One region of the Gelidibacter sp. genome, then DNA from elsewhere that is predicted to be linked to it. Evidence: riboswitches for the same ligand, from Rfam matches in the RefSeq annotation. Region 1 holds a riboswitch; the other holds the start of a gene.
The links. Region 1 has a riboswitch for cobalamin ahead of ACOH2D_RS15995 (TonB-dependent receptor). Riboswitches for the same ligand answer to the same signal wherever they lie in the genome.
Positions count from the first base shown of each region.

Region 2: it holds a riboswitch for cobalamin, as region 1 does, so the genes downstream of both, ACOH2D_RS03585 (TonB-dependent receptor) here and ACOH2D_RS15995 (TonB-dependent receptor) in region 1, are expected to answer to the same signal.

Region 1 covers NZ_JBMDWE010000041.1:18,534-26,445, forward strand. The annotation lists gene ACOH2D_RS15980 (Lrp/AsnC family transcriptional regulator) at 1-286, shown strand, start outside; gene ACOH2D_RS15985 (hypothetical protein) at 417-1,547, opposite strand; gene ACOH2D_RS15990 (YncE family protein) at 1,563-2,687, opposite strand; gene ACOH2D_RS15995 (TonB-dependent receptor) at 2,699-4,663, opposite strand; cobalamin riboswitch at 4,806-4,988, opposite strand; gene ACOH2D_RS16000 (REP-associated tyrosine transposase) at 5,452-6,009, opposite strand; gene ACOH2D_RS16005 (PH domain-containing protein) at 6,317-6,940, shown strand; gene lacZ (beta-galactosidase, LacZ type) at 7,157-7,912, opposite strand, start outside.
Region 2 covers NZ_JBMDWE010000004.1:85,610-93,521, forward strand. The annotation lists gene ACOH2D_RS03565 (bifunctional metallophosphatase/5'-nucleotidase) at 1-933, opposite strand, end outside; gene ACOH2D_RS03570 (KTSC domain-containing protein) at 1,182-1,634, opposite strand; gene ACOH2D_RS03575 (DUF2911 domain-containing protein) at 2,118-2,690, shown strand; gene meaB (methylmalonyl Co-A mutase-associated GTPase MeaB) at 2,707-3,807, shown strand; cobalamin riboswitch at 4,155-4,372, shown strand; gene ACOH2D_RS03585 (TonB-dependent receptor) at 4,404-6,230, shown strand; gene ACOH2D_RS03590 (YncE family protein) at 6,236-7,282, shown strand.

The sequences.
Region 1 (7,912 bases):
GGGAGTTATTAAATCGTATACGGTCAAATTGGACCAAGCGCAATTGGGCAATGGATTGGAGGTCTTCATTCTTGTTAAGATTTTTGATGGAAAGCTCAAATATATATTATCAGAAATCCACAGTTATCCCGAAGTTCAGGAAGCTTTTCGAATCACTGAGCCGTATAACATTCATATTCGGGTGGTACTGCGTGATCAATTGCATCTACAGCAATTTATAGACAAATTGATTAATTATGGAAGTCCGACGACGCTTCTTATGCTTACGGAAATTGAGAAAAGCTGACGATTATTTTTTATGACCTCAGGAACTATGAAACAAAAAAGCACTTCTAAAAAAATTAGAAGTGCTTGATCATCTTTTTAAAATTGATGAAATTGTCTGTTAGATATTCGCAAATAAGTTCGTCATGCTTTTACTTTAATAAACTTAAGTCGGCCACACCAGCAACTTCCGTTGACATTTCGCCTAACCAGCCCATATCAGCTTGAATTCCTGTTTGGATCTTTACGAAATCAATACCGCTTAAACCGACCGGTTTTCCGTCTTTATCAATCGCATCTGCAATATTAATTTTGTCTCCACCAGACGTATTATCAGCATAACCGTACTTAAATGGTGCACTGGTAATCATTGAAGCATTACTCCTGTCGATATTACTATCTGATAACAATGTTCCAGAAACAGTATAAGAATTTGCCGTAATCCATTCTGGATAATAGGCTTGTTTATGAAATGCATTTTTCAAGACAAACCCCGTATTCCCTTTATTATCTTCCCATGCGATATTGTCTTCTATCTTTTCTGGTCTAAAGTAAATCACTTTATAATCTCTATAAGTTCCTTCCAGAGTATGTGCACTTCCTTTAATTTCATACCAGGTATCATCTGGCAATCCATTGCCATTATCATCCTGCATCACATAAACAACACCAGGCTCAGCAAAAGTGGCCGATGCATTTCCGTAAATGATAAAATCATTTTCCCCTTCACGATTGATCACGGTATGATCAAAAGCATAACTTACAAAACCTCCCCAGGCTCCCAAGGTTACTGAACCACGTTTTCCGATAAGACTTTCAGCACTTGCCAAATTCCCCGGATTCTTATTTATAAACTGCCCAGGTGCTGGATAATATTCTAAAAGCTGCGTTACATACGCATTACTGTCATCAGTAATCGGTCTTAATTTAGCGTCCACAGTGATTGTGTATTTATAAGTAAAGATGCCTGTTTCGTTAGAAGCTTCATAAGACAACACATAGGTTCCTGAATTTGTAGGCTCAAAAACATACGTATCAGCAGTGGCCACGATACTATCCCCTAAGGTCCATTTTTCAGTATATTCGGAGTTGTTTTGATTGACTGCTGCAAATTCTAAAAGATCTCCAACAGCAATCTGAAGTTCCTTTTCTGATTTGGACATCGCTATTTGTGGTTCTAAAACCGCAACGGCGTCATCATCATTTGAGCAGGACGTAACTAGTAGGGCGAGGCCAAAAAAGGCAACAAGTAATTGTTTGTAATTGGTTTTCATTGTATTCATTATTTAAGGTTTAAATTATTCGTATTTGAAAGTAATATGTGCGGGAATATCGCCTGTTTGGACTGACCATTTCAGTGCTCCGTCTGGCGTAAAACAGTAGAGGTTGCCAGGCGTTACATAATCTTTGGCATCTGTGATCAACACCTCATCGGTTTCAGGATGGACTGCAATTCCGTAGGGCATTTCAATCAGGCTTTTGTCTTTATCGGAAATAAAGGTTTTATCCAACAAGGTTTCGGTTTTAGTGTCCAGCATGAGGTATGAAATCTCATAATTGCCAGTGATATAGCTAAACTCTGAATTATACATATAAGCGATATCCTTATGAATGGTCAAATTGCTGACGCCGATATCAAAGCTTTTTTTCACAGTTTCTGTTTTGGTATCGACCACCAACAACCTGGAAGGCGTCTCATAATAATCGCCTCTTGAAGTCACATATAAGTCACCTTCACTATCGATTTTTAGACGATGCAGATTTATAGCCACTTCTATCCGCTTGGTTTCCGTAAACGCATTGACATCAATAACTGAAATGGTCGATTCATAATTTGGAGGACTATAGCCGCCCGAGTTTGCCACGTAAATTTTATCATTATACGCCACCAATTCTTCAGGCTGACGCCCTACTTCAACGCGACGCGTAATCTTCAAGCTGGTGGTATCAATTTCGGCCACGATGCCGTTGGGATTGCTGGCATTTCCTACGCCTCCCAAGTAGCTACTTAAATACGCTTTTCCTTTATAAAATGTGAGGTACCGAGGATTATCGATGTCAATTTGTTTAATCCGTTTTCCCGTATCGGCATCAAGCACCTCCACTTTATTGGAACCATTAACCACTACGTATAGTTTTGAACCATAGATGCCCATGGCGTTTCCAACGTCTCCCAATCCACCCACGAGTTCTGGATTGGCCTTACTGAATACACTGCCTTTGTATTCGCCTGTTTCATAATCCATATAATCCAGCGAGGCTTTATTCATCGCCATATTGCCTTCATTGAGGAGGTAAAAACCTTTAACTGCGGTTGGGGTTTGGCCTCCAGGATTTTGAACGTCATCTTCAATAGCAGGGTCATCGGTCTGGCACGCGTACATGCCGAAGAAAATCATTAGTAATAAACTGAGCTTTTTCATACTTTTTTTAATTAGAATTCATAATTGAGGTTCAGCCGAAAGGATCTTCCGGGCATTGGGAAATTCTTAATGACGGCGTATTGCTGGTCGAATAAATTATTGACTTCCAAGCCTAACTTTAAAGGATTTTTCCCTGAAAAAGGAAGCGCATAATTGATCGACATATCATGCGTGTACCATGGTTGCAGATAATTGGAAGCGATATTGGCCTTTTGGCTATAACGTTCGCCCGTATAGATAAAACTGTAATTAAGGGAGATGGCTTTATAATCTAGCATCAAACTCAAACCACCACTATGCTTGGGAACGTACGGAATTTGTTGGCCAAAACTGTTGCCGCCGGGCGTCACATCTAAGGATTCTTGAAACGTATAGGTAAGAATTGTTGTGTAATTAAATTCAGGACCGATTTTCCCCGAAGTAGTCATATTGGTTTCGATGCCATTGGTCTCAACTTCCCCAAGATTATACATCGTCCATCTAAAAAGATTGGTGCCCGGAATGGCCACAATTTTATCGGTAATCCAGATTTTGTAAATATCACTAGTCACATTAAAAACCGTATTCCAGATTTCATTCTGCCAAGAAAAACCCAAATTGACTTGTTCGGAATACTCAGGATTTAAAAACGTATTTCCCACAAAAGTGTAATACAAATCATTGAACGACGGCATTCTGAACATCTTTTTATAAAAACCACGAAGTCTTAAATCGGGCGAAGCAAAAGGCTGCACATTAAAAAGAAGCGTTGGCGAAAATTCCTGAAAATCATCTGCCGCTTCATAATATTTCACAGATTCATAGATGCCTGTACTTAAAATACTCGTTTGGATCGTGAACCTATCAAAAGTCAAATCGGACGCCAGAACATTTAATAAGGTATTTCTCTTTGGATAGGCAAACCGATACAAATTGGCTTGCATGACATTCTGCTGAACATCGGTCGCCAAACTCAAGGTCCAATACGACTTGGCTTTATAGGTATGCACCAAGGATAAATAATACTCTTGCTGGTCATAAGTGTTTTCCAGAAATCCGCTGGTCGTGACAATCTCAGGATCCAGATACCGCGAATAATCGACGCCGTATTTACCGCGGACTTTCACGCTGTATCTCTCACTAAATTGATGTTTATAATCGGCCTGCAGAAAATCATTCCGATCCCACAACCGTTGCGGACGCGCAAATCGGTTCGCCACAATAGCTCCTGGCAAACCTCTTTCCGAATTGTAATGGTAATATTTCACGTTCCAAGTGTCTTGGTTTTTGTGTTGGCCATGTACCGACGCTTCCACACGATACGACCTGATATCAGCATTATTTCGTACCGCCGTGGTATCGTAAACCCCGTTGGAATATTGAAATTTATAGCGACCATGAGCGCTGACCAGCTCGGTACTGACGCGGGCTGAAAGAGCATTGTTGATTTTGTAATTGAGATTGATGGACGGATTAAAAAGTCCGAAGGAACCGGACCGGACACCTACTGCTAATTGATAGGTTTCGCCGGGTTCAAATTTCGGCGTTTTTGTTTGCAGATAAATGGTATTTGCCGAAGCATAGGATTTTGCCGATTGTTGCATTTCACTGTGCTGGCCTTGATAAAGACTGACCTTCTCCATATTGTCCAGCGAAAACTTCCCGAGATCGACCTGCCCGTTTTGCGCATTCCCCAATTGAATACCGTCAAAAAATACGCCCGTATGTTGGGAGCCCATACTGCGGACATTTACCGTTTTGATACCGCCAATGCCGCCGTAATCCTTGAGTTGAATGCCGCTGAAATACCGCAACGCATCGGCCACACTCAAGCTATTGAGTTTTTTAAGTTGCGCTCCCGAAAGTGATTGGACTGGCGCTGGCGAGGTATGAGATTCGAAGCGATTTTTGTCGTGATTTAACAATATTTCTTGCAGTTCAATAGGAACCAAAGTATCGCGCTTTTGAGACCAAAGCAGTGTCGGACACAAGAGCATTCCAAGAAATAATATTTTAATAGGGCTTAAATAGGTCCTCATAATGACATTGCGCCGACGAGGAATCACAAGAAAGGTAAACGACTTCGAAAGTACCGAAGCGTTTATAAAACCAATCCAAGCTTCAATCCCCGAAAGCCTTATAGAATTACAAGAAATGGCAGGTATTCTGACTTGCTTTATCCACCCGGCCTTCCCATCTTAAAAGACAGTGACCATTATTGGGCTTCATCAAAAAGCTTACAGCTGCGGGACAGTTCTGGATTTACACCAGATTCCCATTTAATGCCTACCGAAGTAGGCAACCTTTTCTAAAATAAAGTGCAAAGCTAGATATTAATTTTAGAATCGGGTTGAATATGATTAACAATTTTCGTGAGGACGCCTTTCAAGCTAGCGCCAACAAAGTATTTATAGTGTATAGGATCTGTTACCAATCCAATCTCCGGCTAGCGCTCGTTTGTAACGAGTGCCGTATCCAATATGACATACGGCCACAAACCACAAAAACAGGAGCCTACTTTATTATAAAATTTGCTTTTGTTGCTCATGCAACTGACATAGAACTTGTTTGCAACATGAAGTTCTTTGTGGGCACCCGTTGAAAACGGGCGCTAGCGTATTATATAAGACATACGTTTGCAAAGGATACAAAATAGAACTCGGCTCATCTACAACCAGTGATGTATTATTTTAAGCCATATATTTCCAAAAGTTACCAAATAGGCATCGGCTAGCTTGCAAAAAGCGCAATATCAAATAAGTCAGACATAATAACTCAACGAACATCAACCCATAAAACCAGGGTCATCAATTTCAAGCACCGTATGATCGTCCTGAAAATTCCGTGCGCTTGAGTATTTATAGTGTAAAGGGTCTGTTACCAATCCAATCACCACCGGATTATTATGAATGTAGTTAATCTTTTGCTTGATGACTTTGTCAGTCCAAAGTTCGATGGGGTGGTTATGATGTTGCCAAAGTTGAAATTGAGATACGTTGGCAGATTTCTTTCCCGCGCGTTCCAACATCCATAGCAACCATTCCTTTCTACTCTCTTGCGAATTGCTTGCTATTGCCTCAACAATCCTTTTAGATGTATGTTTCTTGAAATCCCTTAATAATTCCATAGGCTTTTCATTCGCAGAACGAAAAACCATATGGACATGACTCGGCATAAAACAATAAGCGTAAAGTTCCATACCTTTGTGCGACCTACAATAACTGATACTGTTTGCCAATACATTAAAATAGACTTGTCTTGTAAATATGTCCAGCCAATACACGGTTGCAAACGAGACAAAATAAAGACCTGCCTTGTTATGGAATTTATACTTCCTAATCATATGACTAATATACAACTTGTTACCAAAGAAATAAATCTTTATGGGCACTCGTTGCAAACGAGCGCTAGCTTCGAGTAAAAAAAGCACAAATATCTAGACTTGAAAATAGTACTGGAAATGTAACTTTTGAAACGGTAATGAGAATTTTCAACGCATTAGGAGCAAAACTGAATTTAACTCTTCAAAGGTAAAATAACGATTTGCCAATAAACTGTATAAACCATTGGTCTGAGACTATTTGTATTGTTCGCAAATAAAACTCACAACTTCTAGTACCTTTAAACATTATTGGCAATTTAAAAACAAAATGAGAACAGAAATTAAAACAAAAGAAAAAGTCGTTTTGACCTTAAGAAAACATTGGTTTACATTAATTGAACCGCTTATTTGGTTTTTACTCTTTTTAACCCTCTCCTTGATAACTTTTAAAACAGCATACGGCATATTTTGTCATATTGGAACTGCATTGACGATCATATGGTTCACTTACAAATTTATGGACCGACAAACTAATATTTGGGTTGTAACGAATTTAAGAATCATTGATGAATACGGCGTGTTTTCGGTAAATTCAAAAGAAAGTCCATTAGACAAAATAAACAATGTTTCATACCATCAACCCTTCATTGGACGCGTTTTTGGTTACGGCGATGTTCAAATTCAAACTGCCGCTGAAATGGGCTCAACCACCCACAAGATGGTTGAGAAACCAAGACTATTAAAAGACACGATAACAAAATGTCAAGATCAGTATAGACAATCACAAATACAAGAACAAGCGCTACAGTTTGCAGGCACAATTGATGGTCGTCAAAACCCGAAATCATCTATTGCCGACGAATTAACAAAACTCCATGATCTTAAAGTAAAGGGAATACTATCAGAAGATGAATTTGACCAACTTAAAAAAAGGATGTTATCACAATATTAAAAATTCCTCTTCCACTGCAAATTCATCTTGTTCATCTCAAATTCGCGTCTTGAAACTCCTAACTTATTAATTGCCAAGGATCACTAATAAATAACCCCAAACTTCAGCTCGGGGCATTAATACGCATAACAACAAAGGGCTTTAGCCCAAACCACAATCCTAAGGACGGTTTGGCCAAAGCCCTTTACTTTCTCCCCAGCTAGAGTTTATTAAAAATTAATTATAAGGTTTAATCTCAAATGAATATTCGTAAACCTTATTCGCCGGAATGGTATATTCAGGATGCACTAATCGTCCCCATGAGGTATCGCCGCCAACGCCCATTTGCAGGTAATCAATGTTCCAAGTTACAATTTCTCCAATTTTAATGTCTGCGCCATGTTTTGAAGTCACAGGCACCAATCCAGAAGCTGATTCACTCGCATCATCACTGTTAAAATCAATTTCTGACATCGCAAATGGCCACACACTGGTATTGAGCAGAATGTTGCTGGATGCTTTTAAATTCAAATTGTCGGAAGACACCTTTACCCAACGCACGTCGGTTTTATTCCCAGTTTCTTGTGGACGCAGATACCGCTCGAAATGGTCAACGACTTTTCCGGAATACACTCCCGTTTTTACACCTGTTTTTCGATCCCAATAACTTTCTGTTTCGCCTTTTCCGTACCAAGAAATGTCTGTAAAGTCTTTTGGCAAGGTCATGTACATTCCTAAACGTGGCAGATTTGGAAGGTCTTTTTGATTGGGTTTAAAGCTATAAGCAACGTTTAGGCTTCCATCGGTTTTGACGGTGTATTTAATTATGACGTTGGCCTCATTGTTGGGCAAGCCATACGCCACTTTATAAGTGATACCGTCTTTAACTTGTCTTGGATTTTCAACGAGCTTTGAAGTATAATTGTAGGTCGCATCTTGCCAGACTTTCGCCCATTTAAACATATTATTTCCTAAATCATTATCGGTTGGTGC
Region 2 (7,912 bases), on a different contig from region 1:
TTCAACAACTGAATTTGTATAATCATCAAGTGCTATCTCTTCATTCAGGTATCTTAATTGTGGAAACACTTTTACTTGACCATTCTTTTTATTCAAACTTAAGGTGTTCACATAAGCCGTTTTCGCATTGGCGTGAGCCTTGGTAATATAGACATCGCCGACTTTTTCGAATTGCATATCATGCTCATGTCCGCCCATTATTAATCCTAAACTCGGAATCTCTTGAGCAAGTTTAATATCGTCCTTCAGATCCAAATGAGTTAAAGCGATTACGACATCTACTGATTCCTTTATTTCTTCGTACAACTTCTTAGCGGTTTCTATCGGATCGGTATAGGATACGTAGGATGCTTTATTAAAAGGGAGCGTCAATCCAATAATTCCAATTTTGGCCTGCGTACCATCGGCATCGATGACATTTAAAATGTAAGTTTCTGGAAAAGGTGTTGTCAAAGATTTGTAGAAAGGCTCAATAATGTCTCCTTTTTTATGAAATGTATTTGAAGAAACCCAGGTAAACTCTGATTCGTCAATTCGTGACTGGAGTTCATCTTCTTTAATATCAAATTCATGATTACCGAAAACGACAAAGTCCATCTCGGCAGCATTTAAGGCTTCTACCATTTGTTTGCCGCGGATGCTTTTTCCTTCGTATTTCAAGCTGTTATAAATGGAGGGACTCACAAAATCTCCTCCCATCACAAGAAATGTATTCTTGTTTTTCTCTTTTTCCTGCTTTTTTAAACTTGCAACACGGGCGATGCCGCCTTCTTTCCCGCCTCCTAAAGGTGCTATTTCATACACATCATTGACCTGTACAAAAACAATATCGATTTTACCATCATCCTTGATTGAAGTGGTTTTCTGCCTTACAGAGCAAGAAGTTCCAAACAGTAAAACCACGAAATACAGAAGCGTAATTCTTTTTTTCATAATTGTGATATTTTATGCAAAATAGGCATTTACAGTCTGAATAAAAACTTTAGCCTCCTTTAAAAACACTCATAATCAGCACTTAAAGAACAAAAAAAAGTACCTTATAAACTTTAGATATGTGCTCGGTCTCGGCTCATATATTGTCGCTAAAAAAAAGGGAACACGTTTAAAATAACGGTGTTCCCTTTAATAATGATTATGTCGTTTTTCGCAGTTTATATTTGCGAAGCCTTTCGTCCCTCTTCCTACTGAGCAGGTTCAAGAATTCTTTTGGATTTTCTATATAGACGATTTGGATAAATATTTCTTTTAGCAAAACGGTTGACCTTGTCGCTATTGATCATTTTGATATAAACCTGTTTGGTCACACCAAAATATTCGTAAGTTGATCCATCCAAGAAAGTGATTTCCATCAATAAACCTTTGTGCGTATAATCTGCGATTCCTGAGTTGGTAATCGTTTCAGTATACGCCTCTAAATTTGATGCAATGGTTTCTGGCGCCATACTTACTAAAAAATGGTAGCCATCAATAATTTTTCGGCTTTGTATTTCAGCTTCTTCCTGCAAGGCGTCTCCATTTTGGAATTTATCGGGATGCCATTCTTTTACTAAATCACGGTAAGTTTTTTTTAAAGTCTTTAATTCGACTTCGTTTTCCACTCCAAAGAGTTTCTTGTATTCATTTATGCGCTTCATTTCAAATTTTATTTGAGGGCGCAAAAGTACGAGTTAATATTCAATGTATTACAATAAATTACCGATTGTTTTTTCATCCTTAACCTTTATTTAGCTTCTTTCGGGCAGTTCTTTTTTGGCAATTGCATAAAAATATTATGGATAGCATTTTAAAATATCAACGGCCGTTGTTGGTGTTTTCCACCAACAACTCCTCACTCTTGAAATTCAACATTATCTGAATAATAGATTTTCAATCGTAAACTGGATGCTAAAAACTTCAATTTTGGTAAAAAAGCTTCTTTTGAGTGTGCATTCTTATGGTTCTCTTTGGTTATTGACCGAGCACATCTTAAAGTTGCCGTGAAAAATAGGATTCTGAAATTTTCAACTTTTTTATCAAAAAATCATACCAACTTATTATAAAACAACGTTAAGTACTTTAAAGACCTTACTTTTTGAATTATATTTACATCGTTTCACATTAATTATCCATTTTATTTTATGAACACGTTTTTAAAACGTCTTTTGGTTATACTAGTTCTTGTAGCAATAGGTTTATTTTTATACTCTTACTTTATTGAAGATGTATTTTCAAAAACTAGCCCCAAGGCTATCGTAAAATTCGAACAAAATGACACCACGTTGGAAGTTCAATACTCACGCCCTTCTAAAAAAGGGCGCGAGATTTTTGGAGCTCTAGTACCATACAACTTAGTCTGGCGTACGGGTGCCAACGAGGCCACGACATTTACGACCAATAAAAACTTGATTGTGGGCGGCATTACTGTTCCTAAAGGAATTTATACGCTTTGGACCATTCCTACGGATAGCGTATGGACCGTTTGTTTTAATACCAAACAATACCCTTGGGGTGTTGACGAGCATATGCAGCCCATGCGCGAACCCAAGTATGACCTTGTAGAGATTGATGTGCCGGTTTTACACACCGACCACACCATTGAGCAATTTACCATTGGCTTCACAAACATTATGGATAGCTTAAAAATGACCATGACTTGGGATCAAACTAAAATTGAAATCCCAATGGAAATCAGCAAGGTGCAACCACAATAGATTAAATTCTCAAAGTTTGACTGACCATCGCAAATCTTCAGCATTACAAGAAAATGAAGGTGTTTCTGAACCTGAAACGACCAACAAAGGTGCTATTGCTTCTATAAAAAACAAACGACTCAGCCAACCTTCAGCAACCGAATTAGTAAAAGGTATCCTAGCGAAAAATCGTACCGCTCTCAGTAGAGCCATTACTTTGGTGGAAAGCACGAATCCTTTACATTTACATAAGGCCAATGAAATTATTCAGAAGTGTCTGCTCTATGCCAATAAATCGGTCAGAATTGGAATTACCGGGGTTCCAGGCGTTGGAAAAAGCACGTTTATTGAAACGTTCGGTACTTTTTTGACTTCACAAGGAAAGAACATCGCTGTATTAGCGGTCGATCCTAGCAGTAGCTTGACCAGAGGCTCTATTTTAGGCGATAAAACCCGAATGGAAGATTTGGTCAAAGATGAAAACGCCTTTATCCGTCCGTCGCCCTCCGGCACCTCCCTTGGTGGTGTGGCGCGAAAAACTAGAGAAACTATTATTTTGTGCGAGGCAGCCGGATTTGATACCATTTTGATTGAAACCGTTGGGGTTGGTCAAAGTGAAACTGCGGTCCATAGTATGGTTGATTTCTTTTTATTGTTAAAATTGGCTGGAGCTGGCGACGAATTGCAAGGCATCAAACGTGGCATTATGGAAATGGCCGATGCCATCGTGATCAATAAGGCAGATGGCGATAATCTTAAAAACGCCAAAATTGCCAAAGTGGAATTTAATCGCGCATTACATCTCTATCCCCCAAAAGAGTCGGGTTGGCAACCGAAGGTTTTACTCGCAAGTGCACTTCAAAATAAAGGCATTCCAGAAGTTTGGGAATTGATAGAAAACTATTTATCCGTTGCGAAGGAAACTCATTTTTTTGAACATACCCGCAAGGAGCAGAACAAATTCTGGTTACTCCAAACCATCGATGACCGATTAAAATCTGATTTTTACAATAATCCTTCCATCAAAAAAGAATTAAAAATTCAGTTGGATCACATTGAAAATGGGGAAACCTCTCCTTTCGCTGCTGCGGAAATTTTATTGGCAGAATTCCTGCGAAGGCAGGAATCTCAAAATTAAGTTTCAAGATTATAATTTCTTGTTTCAAATTTCATGTTTGAATGGGCACCACGTTCTTGAAATTAAAAATTACTTTCTATTTAAAGGCAACGGGCGCAAAGTTTTTTCGCAAAGGTCGCAACGTAATGATAGTGAGATTAAGAGTTTAAAGTTCAAGCTTCTGGTTTATGGTTTCTTGTTGGAGCCTGACCGAATAAGCTTACCCTTTTCTGATATATAAGTTTAGGAGTTTAATTTCAATGCGTTTACTGAGCTTGTCGAATTATCAATTTCAACTGGTCCCTGAGCTTATCGAAGTCCATACTTAATTCTTTCCTCCAAATTCTTTCTCCTTCCTACATATTCATCTACCTTTGCAAACTATTGGTTTAACACTATCATTTGAGAAATAATAGTGTGATTAAAAGGGAATTCTGTTAAAATCAGAAGCTGTTCCCGCAACTGTACGCTTAGTCTTGATGTATTTCGGGATGCTTATTGTAAAAACTACTTACCACTGCTTTTTTAGCGGGAAGGTTCACAAGAAGACGCAAGCCAGGAGACCTGCCAATAACAACAACCATTTAAAAAACACCTGTTCGGGATAAACAGCATTTATGAGATATTATATTTCTTATATTCTATTGTTATTTACTTTTCTTGGTCATTCACAAGAGAACCAAACTGTTTTGGATACTATTTTTCTAAAATCTGAAAAATTAAAAGACAAATCTGTTGGCCAACCGATCATCCTGCTCAACAAAGCTGTATTATCCAATTACCGACCACAACTTACCGAAGTTTTACAATTCGAAACTCCCATTTACTTTAAAGAAAACGGCTTCGGAATGGTGACTTCTCCTTCATTTAGAGGTACTACCGCTCAACAAACCGCCGTAGTTTGGAATGGCATCAATATCAATTCTACGTTTTTAGGACAAACCGATTTTAGCCAAGTCAACACACAGAACCTTTCTGAAATTTTAGTGCGTCCTGGTGGTGGAAGTACACAATTTGGAACAGGAGCCATCGGCGGCGTCGTGTATTTGAATAATAACCTCTCGGTTGATCAAGAAAATTCGCATGACATTCGTACATCTTACGGAAGCTTTAATACGAAGAACATCAGCACCAATCACAGTATTTCGGGTGAAAAAACCAATTTACAAATCGGTGTGAGTTATTTAGATTCCGATAATGATTATAAATATCTTAAGACGAACAATCACAACGAAAACGGACAATTTTATAACCTGAATGCCTCCGTAAATGGCATGTATCAACTAGACACCAAAAACACCTTTAAGGTGTATTCCAATTGGTTTTTTAGCGATAGGCATTTTTCAATTGTTGAATCGTCACAAACACGTAATAAATACACCGATGATAATTTACGCTTGTTGGGTGAATACCAGCATAAATCTGGCAAGAACCAATCCACAGCAAAATTAGCTTTGATTAACGAAAAGTATCGATTTTATCCCGAAATCGACAGTCGCGAAGGTTCCACCAATGGCGTGGGATGGACTTATATTGCGAATTACAATTATCAAATGCAATTCAAAAGATTATTGCTGAATTTTGGCGGCGAATATAATTTGACCACTGCCAACGGATCCAACTACGACAATATCAAACGCAATAATGGAAGTGCCAATGCCTTTATGAAACATAAATTGACCAAAAATTTCATTTATCAAGCGACTTTACGAGGAGAATTGAACGAAGGTTATAAAAGCCCGATTCTGTTTTCGCTTGGTACCAGCTGGCAACCCATCCCTGAATATGCGCTTAAAACATCCATTTCTAAAAATTACAGAACACCAACGTTTAATGATTTGTACTGGCCAGGCATCGAAAATCCTGATTTAAAAGCAGAATCTTCAATGCAATATGAACTTTCGAACGAATTTACCTTCGATAATTTAAAATTCGGCTTGACTGCTTATTATAATGATATCAAGGATTTGATTCGTTGGTTGCCCTATTCTGGCGATTTATGGCGCCCTGTAAATACGAATAGCGTGCGATCTTATGGTTTGGAAAGTAATGTCAACTATGGTTTTCATCTCAATAAACATCATCTCCATATTAATGCGCTTTACAGCTATACGGTTTCTAAAAACAATGAAACGGATTATCAATTAATCTACGTGCCCTATCATAAAGCCACCTTGGGATTCTCATATAAAATCGACAGGTTTTCTGCGCGACTCAATACAATTTACACTGGAACGGTTTTTACGCATAGTGATAACAATCCCAACGAAATCCTTGATGATTTCTTTTTGACCAATCTTTCAGCAAACTATGCTTTTGGAAATAAAGAGCATTGGATTATAGGTGCAGGCGTCAACAATCTATTCAATAACGACTATAAAACCATGGCTTACAAACCGATGCCATGCAGAAATTATCATATTAATTTAACTTTAAAACTATAATAAAAATGATCAAACAATTTTTTAAATTCAGTACGCTTTGCTTAATTGTTCTTTTAGCATTCAGTTCATGCAGTGATTCTGACGATTCTGTAGCAGTATTCAAAGGCGATTTTGACAACGGCTATCTTGTTAGCAACGAAGGTAATTTTGGAAAACCAAATGCATCTGTAACTTTTATTAACAATGATTTGACGAAAGTGACTCAAAAAGTATTTCAAAGTGTCAATGGCACTACGCTTGGCGACGTTTTACAATCTATAGCGTTTGATGCTGATTACGCATTTTTGATAGTCAACAATAGTAATAAAATTGAAGTCGTCAATAGATATACCTTTGAAAGCGTTGCTACAATTACTGAAAAAATAAACCAACCAAGATATGCCGTGATCGAAAACGGAAAACTTTATGTGACCAATAACAGTACTAAATCCGTAGAGATTTTTGATGCCAAAAGCTTTCAACATATTACCACAATTGAGATTAACAAAGAGGTGCAGGAAATAATACAGGATGATAATTTTATTTATGCAAGAAATACGTTGTTTGATGCCAATTGGAATGATATTAGTAACAATATTACCGTAATAGATAACAAAACCAATACCATTGTTAAAAACATTTCAGTAGGTGTTGGATTAAATTCCATGCAAATAGAAGATGGCATTTTGTACGCCTTACACAAAACAGGAATCACTAAAATAACTACAAGCAACAATGAAGTTATTGGTGAGATTCCTTTCGCAGAAGGACTTACAAATGCCAATAAACTTGAAGTAGCAGATAATTTCATCTACTTCTTTTCTGGCTCAAAAATCTTCAAATTTAGAACAGACGTCACCTCTTTAGCCAATACTGAACTTGTAGATACCAAAGCAACGGGAGATTCTTGGGATTTAGGCTATGGCTTTAATGTTGTGGACGGTAAAATTTTCTTTACAGATGTGAAAGGTTTTACGGAGAATTCTGAAGTATTAGTGTACGACCTTAACGGAAAATTCCTAAAATCATTTACCGCTGGGATGGGAGCGAATGGTGTTTATGGTAATAATTAAGTAATCTGAAGATAGGATCTTAGGCTTGTTTTTAAGATTGATTTTCAAAGGTTTATGAGTTTAGGAGTTTAAAAAAGTTGAGATGGATTTCGTTTTAATGAGTCATCATCTTAACCAAAAAACCGATAAGCTCATGGACCTTTTTATTTTTGAAGTTACCGTGGATTATGAGTTTGGAGTTTAAAAAAATTTAGTTTTCATCAACTCACATTTATACTCATAAACAAATAAACTCATAGACTATTTCATTTATACTAGCGATGTCTTTAAGTTTAGGAGATTTAAAGAGTTTAGTTTTCATTAACTCACATCTAAATTCATAAACCAATAAACTCATCAACTTCTTTTATAATTATCCTTATTTCTATTCTCATCAATATTTGACATTAATCATTTAATTCCTAGCGTCCCTTGCGTACAACTTTTCGCTCCTTGCGGTTAGGAATTGTATTTATTTAAACGCTAAGGACACAAGGTTTTTTCGCTAAGGCCGCAACTTAATACGCATTTTACTTTAAGTTTAAAACCTAAACACTTCTTCGTTTTAACTTCTACGCGGTTACTTTGCGTCTCTGCGACTTTGCGAGAGAAAAAGTTCAAAATTCAAAGTTTCAGATTTCGAGTTCAACT